Regions from separate parts of the Rhizobium sp. G187 genome, predicted to be linked through region 1. Evidence: predicted binding sites of a transcription regulator. Region 1 holds the regulator's gene; the other holds the start of a gene.

The links. Region 1 encodes HrcA, which represses chaperone genes, less so after heat shock. Its sites were predicted from a motif close to GTTAGCACTCNCNNNNNGNGAGTGCTAAC; they were not measured.
Positions count from the first base shown of each region.
Region 2: groES (co-chaperone GroES) is a predicted target of HrcA. The motif match lies at 5,586-5,614, and genes of this name have one in related genera.

Region 1 is NZ_JBPUGM010000006.1:106,269-113,640, reverse strand. Features, by position in the region: gene lptB (LPS export ABC transporter ATP-binding protein) at 1-140, shown strand, start outside; gene rpoN (RNA polymerase factor sigma-54) at 281-1,843, shown strand; gene hpf (ribosome hibernation-promoting factor, HPF/YfiA family) at 2,066-2,641, shown strand; gene ptsN (PTS IIA-like nitrogen regulatory protein PtsN) at 2,713-3,177, shown strand; gene grpE (nucleotide exchange factor GrpE) at 3,245-3,871, opposite strand; gene hrcA (heat-inducible transcriptional repressor HrcA) at 3,976-5,049, opposite strand; gene rph (ribonuclease PH) at 5,233-5,949, shown strand; gene rdgB (RdgB/HAM1 family non-canonical purine NTP pyrophosphatase) at 6,037-6,681, shown strand; gene hemW (radical SAM family heme chaperone HemW) at 6,688-7,372, shown strand, end outside.
Region 2 is NZ_JBPUGM010000002.1:225,967-233,338, reverse strand. Features, by position in the region: gene ileS (isoleucine--tRNA ligase) at 1-688, opposite strand, end outside; gene ACSV9I_RS05940 (BrnA antitoxin family protein) at 961-1,188, opposite strand; gene ACSV9I_RS05935 (bifunctional riboflavin kinase/FAD synthetase) at 1,277-2,257, opposite strand; gene ACSV9I_RS05930 (TIGR01459 family HAD-type hydrolase) at 2,271-3,119, opposite strand; gene chrA (chromate efflux transporter) at 3,220-4,530, opposite strand; gene soxR (redox-sensitive transcriptional activator SoxR) at 4,589-5,041, opposite strand; gene ACSV9I_RS05915 (hypothetical protein) at 5,133-5,492, shown strand; gene groES (co-chaperone GroES) at 5,673-5,969, shown strand; gene groL (chaperonin GroEL) at 6,039-7,372, shown strand, end outside.

The sequences.
Region 1 (7,372 bases):
ATGTCCGCGAGACACTCGGCCTGATTGATCGGGCCTATATCATCCATGCCGGTGAGGTTCTCACCCATGGCCGCGCCAATGACATCGTCAACAATGCGGATGTCCGCCGTCTTTATCTCGGCGACAAATTCAGTCTTTGACGGCTGCCACGAATTATCCGCCTCCAGCCTCCGAGTGACTTGACCAAGCTGTAATAAAAAGCAATTTTTGGGCCAAGTGGATTTCGCCTGTCTTGATCGACGGGCGCCTCGGAGGATTGTAGGGGAGTTTAGCGTCCGGCATGGCCTTATCCGCCAATCTTTTCCTGCGACAAAACCAGTCTTTGGTGATGACACCGCAGCTGGTGCAGTCGATCCAACTGCTCCAGATGACGCATCTTGAGTTGATGCAGTTCATTGCTCAAGAGGTGGAACGCAATCCGCTGCTCGAAATGGCGGCAGATGATGGTGATGCAGGCATCGATATTGCCGAATTTAGCGACAGGCACACAACAGGCAGCGATGTCACGTCCGAACGGGACGAGGTCGCCCAGGCACCGGCTCTTGCAAGTGACTGGTACGAGTCTGGAGCCAGCGACAACCTGAACGACCGCCTCGACACAAACTACGATATGGCCTTTGCCGACGAAGGCAGCAGCCAGCGGCTCGATGCGCCGGAATTGCTCGGGCAATGGAAATCGATGCCCGGGGCCTCCTCCCCTCATGGCGACGATTACGATCTGGACGAGTTCGTTGCCGGACAGGTAAGCCTGCGCGACCATCTTGAACTGCAGATTCCCTTTCTCGTCAGCACAGCAGCCGAACGCCTGATCGCCTCCATCTTGCTCGACCATCTCGACGAAGCTGGCTATCTGCGCGCGGATCTCGACGAAATCGCCGGTCGCCTTGGCAAACCTGTCTCCGAGATAGAGGCGGTCCTGACCCAGCTGCATGGTGTCGAGCCGACTGGTGTTTTTGCGCGATCGCTCGGCGAATGCCTTTCTTTGCAACTCAAGCAGCGTGACCGCTTCGACCCCGCCATGGCCGGGCTTGTTGACAATCTCGAACTGCTGGCAAAACGCGATTTCGCCTCACTGAAGAAGATCTGCGGCGTCGACGAGGAGGATCTCCTCGATATGCTGAGTGAAATCCGCAAGCTTAACCCCAAGCCGGGCAGCGGCTTCGAGCACAGCGTGACGGAGTCCGTGACCCCGGACATTGTCGTGCGTGCGGATGGAGCGTCAGGCTGGAGGGTCGAGCTCAATCCTGATGCCTTGCCACGCGTGCTCGTCAATCACGCTTACATGACCCAAGTGTCGGCCACGGCCACAAGAGGCAATGAAGATGCAGGCTTCATCTCGGACTGCCTCCAGACTGCCAACTGGCTTACACGCAGCCTTGACCAGAGGGCCAAGACCATTCTGAAGGTCGCGAGCGAGATCGTGCGCCAGCAGGAGGGTTTTCTCACCCATGGCGTCGGGCATCTGCGACCGCTCAATCTGAAGACCGTGGCCGATGCGATCAAGATGCACGAATCCACCGTCAGTCGCGTGACGACCAACAAGTTCATGATGACGCCGCGTGGACTGTTCGAATTGAAGTATTTCTTCAGCGTTTCGATCGCCTCCGCGGAAGGCGGGGACAGTCATTCCGCGGAGGCCGTTCGACACAGGATACGGACGCTGATCGCACAGGAAAGCCCGGAAGCCGTACTTTCGGACGACGACATCGTGGTGTCGCTCAAGTCAACCGGCGTGGATCTCGCCCGCCGGACGGTGGCCAAATATCGGGAGGCGATGAATATCCCCTCCTCCGTCCAGAGACGGCGCGAAAAGCGAGCCGCCGTCAAGGCCGGGGCCGTTTAGGCGTTAACCCTCAAAGTGCCCGGTATTAACGGGTCGTTGACATTTTGGGCAGCGGTGGGTAGAAGCGCGCCGCAATCAACAGCGCACTCTGCTGACTGCGGAAAATTCCCAAGGAAACGCCCAGGAACATACTTCACACGCACCGATCGTTCGAAAAGCTTGGACGCGGACCGCGCATGGCGTAAAATAGCCGGGCAAACCAAACATAAGAAGGGAAACTCCATGAGTGTGCGTGTATCCGGCAAACAGATGGAAATCGGTGAATCGTTCCGCCAGCGGATCGAGGAGCGGATCCAGGACGCCGTTACGAAGTACTTCGACGGAGGGTATTCCGGGCAAGTCGTGGTGTCGAAGTCGAATTCTCGCTTCGCAGCCGATTGCCTGGTGCATCTCGATACCGGCGCCAACCTGCATGCTGCAGGCGAAGCGAACGATCCGCAGGTAGCATTCGATACCGCTTTTGAGCGTGTCGAGAAGCGTCTGCGTCGTTACAAGCGTCGACTGAAGGATCATCACGCCAATGGCGTGGCGAATTCTTCGATCGAGGTGGCTTACACGGTCATGGACTCCCTTGCCGAGGAACACGACGAGGTGCCCGAGGATTATGCGCCGGCCATTGTTGCGGAGAGCACGAAAAAGCTTCGGACGATGTCGGTCGCGACCGCGGTCATGGCTCTTGATATGACGGATGAGCCCGTTCTTCTGTTCAGAAGCCCGGGAAATGAACAATTGAATATCGTTTATCGTCGCAATGACGGTAATATCGGGTGGATCGATTCCGCCAACATCAAAGGCTGACGAGTCGGCCGGCGGGCGAAGGGTGTTAAGCCCAGCGCCCGCCTCGGCTTTGAAGCATGAAGGAAATTGATATGGCCTTGGCAGATTTGCTGCACCAGGATGCTGTGATACCCAGCCTACGCGTGAATTCTAAGAAGCAGCTTCTTCAGGAACTTGCGGCCAAGGCCTCGAAGCTGACGGATATTCCCGAACGGGAAATCTTCGACGTCATCCTGCAGCGCGAGCGGCTCGGCTCGACCGGCGTCGGCAATGGCATTGCCATCCCACACGGCAAACTGAACAAGATCAGCAAGATCACCGGCGTCTTTGCACGGATCGAGACACCAATCGATTTCGAGGCGCTCGACGACCAGCCCGTTGATCTCGTTTTCCTACTTCTCGCACCGGAAGGTGCGGGCGCAGATCATCTGAAGGCCCTATCGCGCATCGCACGCGTGCTGCGAGATCAGGATTTGGTCAACAAACTGCGCGCCACTGATTCCGCGTCGGCAATCTATACCTTCCTGAACGAAGAGCAGACCTCGAACGCGGCCTGACGGACAAACTGTCATGCGATTAAAAAAAGCGCCCAGTGGGCGCTTTTTCTTTGTCTGAAATCCGCTTTCAAGCCTTTGCGGCGTCGTCGCCGGTGGCATCACCCTTGGGGCCACCCTTGGCAACGCCGACCATGGCCGGTCGCAGAACCCGCTCGCCGATCGCATATCCGGCCTGGACAACCTGGACGACGGTGTTGTTGGGAACGTTCGGGTTCGGCACTTCGAACATAGCCTGGTGGAAATTCGGATCGAATTTCTGACCTTCAGCCTCGATCTTTCGCACGCCATGGCGCTCAAGCGTCGCCAGCATGCCGCGCTCGGTCATCTCGACGCCTTCAATCAGCGCAGTGACGCCTGCATCGGCTGCAGCGCGGGCCTCTTCAGGGAAGGTTTCGATTGCACGGCGCAGATTGTCGGACACCGACAACATGTCACGGGCAAAACCGGTCACTGCATAGGACTTGGCGTCCTTGATCTCGCGCTCGGTCCGGCGACGCAGATTGTCCATATCGGCTGCAAGCCGCAGGAAACGGTCGCGAAGGTCTGCGTTTTCGGCCCGCAGCGCTTCGGTCGGATCCGCTTCGGTCTCGTTAACCGTTTCAGTTTCAGGCGCCAGCTGGTCCGCGAGCGCCTCGGTTGCGTGCGCCTCTGCGGCTGCCGCGTCAGGTCCGTTCTTCGTTGTATCTTCGGTCATGACGTTCTCCGGATAGATTGCCTATTCGAACCGGGAGGTTTCGAATTTGAGCCCGATATCAGGGTTTCACTTGAAAAAATCAAGGCTTTGCCGCGAATGCCCGGCTAACGGCCAGCGCGCGACAGCCGCGCCATCAGCTGCGCGGTGTAGTCGACCATGGGGACGACACGCGAATAGTTGAGCCTGGTTGGACCAATGACGCCGACTGCACCAACGATGCGATTGTCTCCGTCCCGGTAGGGGGCGACGATCAGCGACGAACCGGAAAGCGAAAACAGCTTGTTTTCCGAACCTATGAAGATCCTGACACCCGGTCCCGTTTCAGCAAGATTGAGGATCTCGATCAGGCTCTCCTTGCGCTCGAGATCATCAAATAGCAACCGCAGCCGATCGAGATCGTCCGCACCTGCCACACCTTCCAGCAGATTGGCATGACCGCGGACGATGAGGCGGGTGGCCATATCTTCCGCAGCACTTCCGGACCAGACGGCAAGCCCCCGCTCAACCAGATCCTGGGACAGCGCGTCTAGTTCCGTCGAGACCTGCACTTTCAGCTTTTCCAACTGCCCGCGCAATTCGGGCAATGTCTGGCCCGTCAGGTTGGCATTGAGAAAATTGGCCGCCTCTGTCAGTTGCGATGCCGTCACGCCGGCGGGCAACTCGATGATACGATTTTCGACCTGGTTCTGTTCGCCGACCAACACGGCAAGCGCCTTGGTTGGCTCAAGGCGGATGAATTCGACATGCTTGAGTACAGGGTCGTTCTTCGCCGAGATCACCAGCCCTGCCCCGCGCGAAAGGCCGGACAGAAGACGGCTCGCCTCCGAAAGCATCGCCTCTATGGAGTGATCGGGCGTTACGGGCCGCAATTGGCGCTCTATACTGCCACGGTCCTCCTCCGAGAGATCCCCGACCTGCATGAAGCCATCAACGAAGAAGCGCAGTCCGGCTTGCGTCGGCAGTCGGCCGGCACTCACATGCGGCGCATAGATCAGGCCGAGATCTTCAAGGTCGCTCATGACATTGCGGACCGACGCCGGCGAAAGCGACATCGACAGCAAGCGCGACAGATTGCGCGACCCCAGGGGATCTCCCGATTCCAGGTAGGTCTCAACGATGCGCCGGAACACTTCCCTAGAGCGATCGTCCAGAGACGCAAAGACGTCGGCAGGTGTCATCTCGGATGATGGCTTCATCGCGTTCGGGCGGGCGTGGCTACTATCATGACAGAGACTATAGGGCCTCCGCGAGCAATGAAAAAGCACTTTCGTTGCCGGCAGCGCATCTGCTTGCTTCGTGGTTTTCCTTTGCAAATGACGGCTGCCAACCTTAGAAGGCAACGGATACACGAGGAGATGATGATGCGGCCATCCGGCAGAAAAACAGACCAAATGCGCAAGGTTTCATTCGAGCGCAACATTTCCAAACATGCCGAAGGCTCCTGCCTGGTGAAGTTTGGCGATACGCATGTCCTGTGCACGGCAAGCCTGGAAGACAAGACGCCGCCATGGCTGCGCAATTCCGGCAAAGGCTGGGTGACGGCAGAATACGGCATGCTGCCGCGTGCCACGGGTGAGCGGATGAAGCGCGAGGCCGCATCCGGCAAGCAAAGCGGCCGAACGCAGGAAATCCAGCGGTTGATCGGTCGCTCACTGCGCGCCGTTGTCAGCCTCGAAGCGCTGGGCGAGCGCCAGATCTCCATCGACTGCGATGTTATCCAGGCCGACGGCGGCACCCGTACCGCCGCAATCACCGGTGCGTGGATCGCCCTGCATGATTGCCTGAAGTGGATGGAGGCCCGCAACATGGTGAAGGTCGAGAAGGTCCTGAAGGACCATATCGCCGCCATCTCCTGTGGTATCTTCGCCAACCAACCGATAATCGACCTCGACTACCTCGAGGATTCGGCTGCGGAAACGGACGCCAACTTCGTCATGACCGGATCAGGCGGGATCGTCGAGATCCAGGGAACGGCCGAAGGCAAACCCTTCAGCCAGGAGGAGTTCCTGACGCTGCTCTCCCTCGCCCGCAACGGTATCGACGAACTGGTCGGCTTGCAGAAGCAGGCCATCGGCTGACAGCACGGATTGCCCCGCGATTTTCAGCGCGGGGCATTTTTGCCAAGCGTCGGGCAGACGGCCTGCCCCGGAACCTCTGAGGACAGCATGCGCAAACTTGATACCCGCACCATCGTTGTTGCCAGCCACAATGCTGGCAAGATCGCCGAGATCGCTGATCTGATTGGCCCCTTCGGTTTCTCGGCGAAGTCGGCGAAGGACCTCGCCTTCGTCGAGCCGGATGAAACAGGCACGACCTTCGAAGAGAATGCGGCAATCAAGGCTCTGGCATCTGCCAGAGCTTCAGGCCTGCCGGCGCTGTCCGATGACAGCGGCCTTGTCATCGACGCACTCGACGGCGCACCGGGCGTTTACACTGCCAACTGGGCCGAGCGCGAGGATGGCAGCCGTGACTTTGCCATGGCGATGGACAAGGTAGAGGCGGCCCTGCAGGAGCGCGGTGCCACGCAAGCTGCCCAGCGGACTGCCCGTTTCGTCAGCGTCCTGTGCCTTGCCTGGCCGGACGGGCACACGGAGTTCTTCCGTGGTGAGGTCGAGGGTTTTGTCGCCTCCGCTCCACGCGGGACGGCGGGCTTCGGCTATGACCCGATCTTCCAGCCCCTCGGCCACGAACGGACCTTCGGCGAGATGACCTCGGACGAGAAACATGGCTGGAAGCCCGGCGATGCAGAGGCACTCTCGCATCGGGCCCGCGCCTTCAAGCTCTTCGTCGAAACCTGTCTGGAGGCGTAAACCGCCGTGCTCACGGATGCCCCCCTTCTCCCCGACACCGGTGAACCGGGTTTCGGCATCTATGTGCACTGGCCCTTCTGCGCGGCCAAATGCCCGTATTGCGACTTCAACAGCCATGTCCGGCACCAGGCGATCGACCAGGAGCGTTTCGCAGCAGCTTTTCTGCGGGAGATGGATGCGGTTCGGTCGTTAAGCGGCCCCAAGACCGTCACCAGCATCTTCATGGGCGGCGGCACACCATCGTTGATGGACCCCCGGACGGTCGAGGCGATCCTCGATGGCATCGCAGCGCGTTGGCACGTGCCTGCTGGCATCGAAGTGACGATGGAGGCCAATCCCTCGAGTGTTGAGGCGACGCGGTTCCGCGGCTATCGCGCAGCCGGCGTCAACCGCGTCTCGCTCGGTGTTCAGGCGCTCAACGATCCCGACCTCAAATTCCTCGGCCGACTGCATGACGTGGCAGACGCGCTCAAAGCCATCCGACTCGCCCGCGATATCTTCCCGCGCATGAGTTTCGATCTGATCTACGCGCGGCCAAACCAGTCCGTCGACGCTTGGGCGCAGGAGCTGAAGGAAGCCTTCTCCTATGCGGTTGATCATCTTTCACTCTACCAGCTGACAATCGAGGAAGGCACCGCTTTCTATGGATTGCACAAGGCCGGCAAACTGATCGTGCCCGACGAAGAGCATG
Region 2 (7,372 bases), on a different contig from region 1:
ACACCACCGGGAACTTCACCCAGATCGTGTCGCTCTCGACCTCGGCATATTCCACTTCGGCTTCGGCAAGCGCGGTGCGCTCGACGACCGACCACATGATCGGCTTGGATCCGCGATAGAGCTGGCCGGACATGGCGATCTTCAGGAGTTCGCCGGCGATGCGGGCTTCCGAGTGGAAGGCCATGGTCGTGTAGGGGCGGTCGAAATCGCCCTCGATGCCGAGACGGCGGAATTCGTCCGACTGGGTGTTGATCCAGCCCTGCGCGAAGTCGCGGCATTCCTGGCGGAATTCGTTGACCGGGACTTCGTTCTTGTCCTTGCCCTTTTCGCGGTACTTTTCCTCGATCTTCCATTCGATCGGCAGGCCGTGGCAATCCCAGCCGGGCACGTAGTTTGCGTCATAGCCGCGCATCTGGAAGGAGCGGGTGATGACGTCCTTCAGCACCTTGTTCAGCGCATGGCCGATATGGATGTTGCCGTTGGCATAAGGAGGGCCGTCATGCAGGACGAATTTTTCGCGGCCGGCGGCGGAGGCGCGGAGCTTCTTGTAGAGCCCCATTTCCTTCCACTTGGCCGCCATTTCCGGCTCCTTCTGCGGCAGACCTGCGCGCATCGGAAATTCGGTTTCGGGCAGATAGAGGGTCTTGGAGTAATCAAGCTTTTCGGTGGTGTCGGTGCTATCGGTCATGGAGCCTTGCAATCGTCTCTGGCGCGTTTGCCGCGCATGCGAACGGGATATCGGAATGAGATGTGGCGCTTGGGAAGCACCGAAAACCCGGACCCTCCGGCAGCAATCAATGCGCGCAGAAGGCCGGGCCAATAATTCGCAAGTCTATCATCAAGCGACGATATCGGGTCATGGTGGCCGTTGTTTAAGAGGTTTTCGCGTCCATGGGAAGAGGTTTGACGCGCGCTTCGGACGGTTCCGACGCCAACTCGTGAAAGCGGCGCAAGCCCGGCTCAGCCCTTATCCGCCTCAACCACCGCCCGCAGCGCATCATTGATGCGGTCCTGCCAGCCGGGGCCCTCTGCCTGGAAGTGCTCAAGTACGGCACTGTCGATGCGGAGCGAGACGAGTTCCTTGGCCTCCGGCGCTGCGCGGCGTTCGACGGCGGGTGCGACCGGCTTTGGGGCCGGACGGAACAGGGCTTCGGCGGCGTCCTTGGGATTGATGGGGCGGCGGGCCATGGGTGCGGGCTTTCTGATGTCTGGCCGGGTGGGTTGGCCGAGGTTTCGGTTGGAGACAATCAACCCGCGGCACAGATGTGCACGGGCGTCAGAAGGCAATCTTGGCGTCCAGTTCGCCCATCGGCTTGACGCCTGCGAGAAGCGCCCTCGCCTCTTCCTCGTCCTTGCGGATCTGGGCAACCAGCGGGTCGAGACCGTCGAATTTCCACTCGTCGCGCAGATGGCCGAAGAAGGAGACCGAACAGATCTCGCCATAGAGATCGCCAGAGAAATCGAAGACGAAGGTTTCGAGCCAGGGATCGCCGTGATCGGTCACGGTCGGACGGTAGCCGAAGCTTGCGACACCATCGCGAATGATGCCATCGGGACGACGGAAACGCACGGCGTAAATGCCGGGCCGGAGCATCGCTTCCGGCGGCAGATGCATGTTGGCGGTCGGGAAGCCCAGGGTGCGGCCAAGCTGCTGGCCCTTCATCACTTCCGCCTCAAGGGTGAAGCGGTATCCCAGAAGACCGGCGGCCTGGGTCACATCACCCTCGCCCAGAAGTTGGCGGATGCGGCTCGACGAGATCACCTCGGCGCCCTCATCGCGGAAGGCATCGATCAGGCTGACCCCGAAGCCATGGCGACTACCGGCCTCCATCAGGAAGGCAGGGCCACCCTCACGGCCCTTGCCGAAGTGGAAATCAAAGCCGGTGACAACTTCCTTGGCGCCGATCCAGTCAACCAGGATGGCCCGGACGAAATCATCGGCAGAGCTCTGCGAAAATTCGCGGTCGAAGGGGTATTCGATGACGGAATGGAAGCCCATGGCTTCCAGGATGCGGGCGCGGATGGGGGCCGGCGTCAGCCGGAAGACGGGCTTATCCGGATTGAAGACGGAGCGCGGATGCGGCTCGAAGGTGAGCACCAGGGCCGGCACGCCAAGCGCCTCGGCGCGCTCCAGCGCCCGGTTCAGCACGGCCTGATGGCCGCGATGAACGCCGTCGAAATTGCCGATCGCCACCACGCCGCCGCGCAAGGCTGCCGGCAGCGGTTCTTTTTTTTCGTTGCGGTGGAAAACCGTCATGATTGCCGTCGCCTCACGCCAGCCGGTGCATCCAGTATTGCGGCGCGACCTTTTCGCGGTCGAGATAGACATGCAGCCGGTCCTCGTCGGTGACGCCGCCGGTCGCATATTCGGCCGCATGGATGCCGCCGGAGATATAGAGAAGATCAAGGCCTGCATCGACCGCACCCTTGACGTCGGTCGGCATGCCGTCGCCGATGGCGAGCACGCGGGTCATGTCGACATCGCCACGGGCCGCGCGTGCAGCGGCAAGCGTTGCCTCATAGATCGGCGCATGCGGCTTGCCGGCAATGCGGGTTTCGCCACCGAGCGTATCGTAAAGGGCGGCCACGGCGCCGGCGCAAGGGATGATGCGATGGCCGCGCTCGACCACGAGATCGGGGTTGGCGCAGATCAGCGGCACCTTGCGCGCAACAAAGGCGGTCAGCATGTCGCGGTAATCTTCCGGCGTCTCGACCTCATCGTCGAAGAAGCCGGTGCAGACGACGCAATCGGCTTCGTCGGCCGAGACCACCGTCACGTCGAGACCCTCGAAGAGCGGCATGTCGCGTTCGGGGCCGAGCAGGAAGACCTTTTTCGGACCGGCGGCAATCAGTGTGCGGGTCACGTCACCCGAGGTGACAATGCGGTCATAGGCGGTATCCGGCACGCCGATGGCGCGCAGCTGCGGAATGACGCCGATCGCGGGCCGCGGCGAATTGGTGATCAGGACCACCGTCAGGCCCTTTTCTCTGGCCGCTGTCAGCGCTTCGCCGGCGAGCGGAAAGGCATCGATGCCATTGTGCAAAACACCCCAGACGTCACACAGAATGACGTCGTAAGCGTCCGTCACGTCGCCAAGGGTGGTAATGCTGCGGGCCATCTTTGTTCCTGACTGCTCTGATTGTGCCCGCTGACATGGCAAAGGAATGCTGCCAAGGCAAGGGGCGCGGCGTCACCCAAACGCAAATTCGCCGCCTCACTCAAATCAGCGCATGCATGGCGAGGCCGAGAAGGGCTGCCACCAGAAGCGTGCGACCGACCCCCTGATGGAAGCGGAAGAGCAGGATGGCGGCCATAATCGCAATCAGCAGAGCCTCAACATCCAGCGTCGACCAGTCCGGGACCGGCAGGGCGGCGGCAAGCGGCCCGAGCCTTGCGAATTCGACCTCTGCGACCGCCTTGAAGATCACATGCAGGGCGAACCAGAGGGCGAGATTGAGGATGACGCCGACGACGGCGGCGGTGATGGCGGAGAGGGCTGCACTGACCTGACGGTTGCCGCGCAGGCGCTCCACATAGGGCGCCCCGGCAAAGATGAAGAGGAAGCTCGGAATGAAGGTGGCCCAGGCGGTGAGCAAACCTCCGAGCAGTCCGATCAGGAGCGGATCGAAAGGGCCGCTTTCGCGAAAACCGGCGAGGAAGCCGACAAAGGAGAGGACGAGGACCAGCGGTCCGGGTGTGGTTTCGGCCAGCGCCAGCCCGTCCAGCATCTCGCCCGGTCGCAGCCACTGATACTGTTCGACGGCGACCTGCGCGACATAGGCAAGTACGGCATAGGCACCACCGAAGGTGACCAGGGCCATGCGGGAGAAAAAGGCCTGCAACTCCGGCAAGGCTGTCTCCGGCAGGAAGAGCCAGAGAAGCGGAAGTGGTACCAGCCAGATGCCGATCCAGACAAGGCCGATGCCGAGCTGGCGACTGAAAGCCGGCCCACGGCCTACGGGCGTTGCGGTTTCCATGCCCGTGCCGGGCCGTATGCGCGCATGGGCAAGGCCAATGATGGCAGCGGAGAGCACGACCAGCGGAAAGGGCAGCGAAAAGACGAAAAGTGCGACGAAGGCGATGGTGGCCATCCAGCGGTGAAAACCGCTCTTCAAAGCCCGCTTGCCGATGCGGATCAGCGCTTCGACGACGATGGCGAGCACGGCGGCCTTCAGCCCGAAGAACAGGCCGGTGACCATCCCTGCGTCCTGGTAGAGGGCATAGAGGGATGACAGGCCGAGGATGACGGCAAGACCCGGGAGCACGAAGAGCAGCCCGGCGACGATGCCGCCTTTTGCGCCATGGAGGAGCCAGCCGATATAGGTTGCGAGCTGTTGGGCCTCAGGCCCTGGCAAGAGCATGCAATAGTTCAGCGCATGCAGATAGCGATCCTCATCGATCCAGCGCTTCTCCTCCACGCAGATCTTATGCATCAGCGCGATCTGGGCGGCGGGCCCGCCGAAGGAGAGGAGGCCGATGCGGGCAAAGGCGGCGGTGAGTTCGGAAAACGTCGGTCGTGTCTCTGTCATGCCGGCTTTCCGTCTTTCCTCAATTCTGCCGCCACAAGAGCGGCGAGCACCGCCGCAGTCAAGCCAGAAGCCTGGCGCCGGGGCCGGACTTTCCAAGCTGATCGTCGCCATTGCGCAAGGGACAATCCTCCAGGGACAGGCAACCGCAGCCGATGCAGCCATCGAGCCTTTCTCGCAACCCTTGAAGTTGCGAGATGCGGCGGTCGAGATCGGCTCGCCAGGTTTCCGACAAGCGGCGCCAGTCGGAGACAGAGGGCGGACGGTCGTCTGGCAGGGTTGCGAAGGCGGCGGAGATATCGGCAAGCGACAGGCCTAGCGATTGGGCGACCTTGATGACGGCGACGCGGCGGAGCACGCCGCGCGGAAAACGGCGCTGATTTCCGCCGCTGCGCAGCGAATGGATGAGCCCTTCCCGCTCATAGTAGTGCAGAGCCGAAACGGCGACACCGGCACGGCGCGCCACCTCGCCTACGCTCAGGAGAACAGGCTTCTTTGGCTTTTGCTCTGCCATAAATTTGATCCTTGACCTCAATGAAGGTTGAGGTCCTATCCATGTCAGCGTCCCGGTTCAAATTCAAGATCGAACAATTATGGAGCGCAGCATGAAAAACGCATCCGCCTTGCCGATGAATGACCAACTCGCCGCCCCCGCGACCGTTCTCCGGATCGACCGCTTCACCTGCCCGCTCGTTCATTGGCCTACTTTTGCCGAACGCCTCGCCTTCATCGACGGACATCTCCGGAGCCACCCGCATTGCAGGATGAGCCGCGTGGCCTCATCCGAGCGCGACGGCCAAGTCTATGTGATCACCATTGCAGAATGGGACAGCCGGGATGCGCTGCTTGCGGCAAAGCAGGAAATGGCGGCGGTTTATGCCGAAAACGGCTTCGATCCTGCCGCATTCCTCAGCCAACATGGCATAGAGAGCGAGTTTGTCACCTTCGAAACCATGGGTCTCTGAGGGTTAACAGGCCATCCGGTGCCATTTACGATAGGCATCGGATTTTTACGCGGTTGCCTTGACTCAATCCAAGCCTGTTCTTATCTGACAGTCGCTGGCACTCCTCTAGGGGGAGTGCTAATAGTATCCGATGTGATCCCGTCCGGGATCGCGAGTGTCATTTGATCGAGGGATTAGACAATGGCAAGCACCAATTTCCGCCCGTTGCACGACCGCGTTGTAGTCAAGCGCGTCGAGTCTGAAGAAAAGACCAAGGGCGGCATCATCATTCCCGACACCGCCAAGGAAAAGCCGGCTGAAGGCGAAGTCATCGCCGTTGGCCCGGGCGCCCGCGACGAAAGCGGCAAGCAGATTGCGCTGGACGTCAAGGTTGGCGACCGCGTTCTGTTCGGCAAGTGGTCCGGCACCGAAGTGAAGCTCGACGGCGTCGACCTCCTCATCATGAAGGAAGCCGACATCATGGGCGTTATCGGCTGATTTAGAGCCGGTTATTTCCACTTCTCATCCTGAAATTCGCAATGGGCTAGACGCCCGGGAGTTTTGAATATGGCTGCTAAAGAAATCAAGTTTGGCCGCACCGCGCGCGAAAAGATGCTGCATGGCGTCGACATCCTCGCAGACGCCGTGAAGGTAACGCTCGGCCCGAAGGGTCGTAACGTCATCATCGACAAGTCCTTCGGCGCTCCACGCATCACCAAGGACGGTGTATCGGTCGCCAAGGAAATCGAACTGGAAGACAAGTTCGAGAACATGGGCGCCCAGATGGTCCGCGAAGTTGCTTCGAAGACCAACGACATCGCCGGCGACGGCACCACGACCGCAACCGTTCTTGCCCAGGCCATCGTTCGCGAAGGCAACAAGGCCGTTGCTGCCGGCATGAACCCGATGGACCTGAAGCGCGGCATCGATCTGGCCGTTGCTGAAGTTGTCAAGGACCTCCAGGCCAAGGCCAAGAAGATCTCGACTTCGGAAGAAGTTGCCCAGGTCGGCACGATCTCGGCCAATGGCGACACGCAGGTCGGCAAGGACATTGCCGAAGCCATGCAGAAGGTTGGCAACGAAGGCGTCATCACCGTCGAAGAAGCCAAGACCGCTGAAACTGAACTCGAAGTCGTCGAAGGCATGCAGTTCGACCGCGGCTACCTGTCGCCTTACTTCGTGACCAACCCGGAAAAGATGGTCGCCGATCTCGACGACGCCTACATCCTGCTGCACGAAAAGAAGCTCTCGAACCTCCAGGCCATGCTGCCGGTTCTCGAAGCCGTCGTTCAGACCGGCAAGCCGCTCGTCATCATCGCTGAAGACGTGGAAGGCGAAGCTCTTGCAACTCTCGTCGTCAACAAGCTGCGTGGCGGCCTGAAGATCGCTGCCGTCAAGGCTCCTGGCTTCGGCGATCGCCGCAAGGCCATGCTGGAAGACATCGCCATCCTCTCGGGCGGCACTGTCATCTCGGAAGACCTCGGCATCAAGCTCGAGTCTGTCACCCTCGACATGCTCGGCCGCGCCAAGAAGGTCTCGATCACCAAGGAAAACACCACCATCGTTGACGGTGCTGGCCAGAAGTCTGACATCGAAGGCCGCGTTGCCCAGATCAAGGCGCAGATCGAAGAAACCTCTTCGGACTACGACCGCGAAAAGCTGCAGGAACGTCTTGCCAAGCTCGCTGGTGGCGTTGCCGTCATCCGCGTTGGCGGCTCGACCGAAATCGAAGTCAAGGAACGCAAGGACCGCATCGACGACGCGCTGAACGCAACGCGCGCTGCTGTTCAGGAAGGTATCGTTCCTGGCGGTGGTACGGCTCTGCTCCGTTCGTCGACCAAGATCACCGTCAAGGGTGCAAACGACGACCAGGAAGCCGGCATCAACATCGTTCGCCGCGC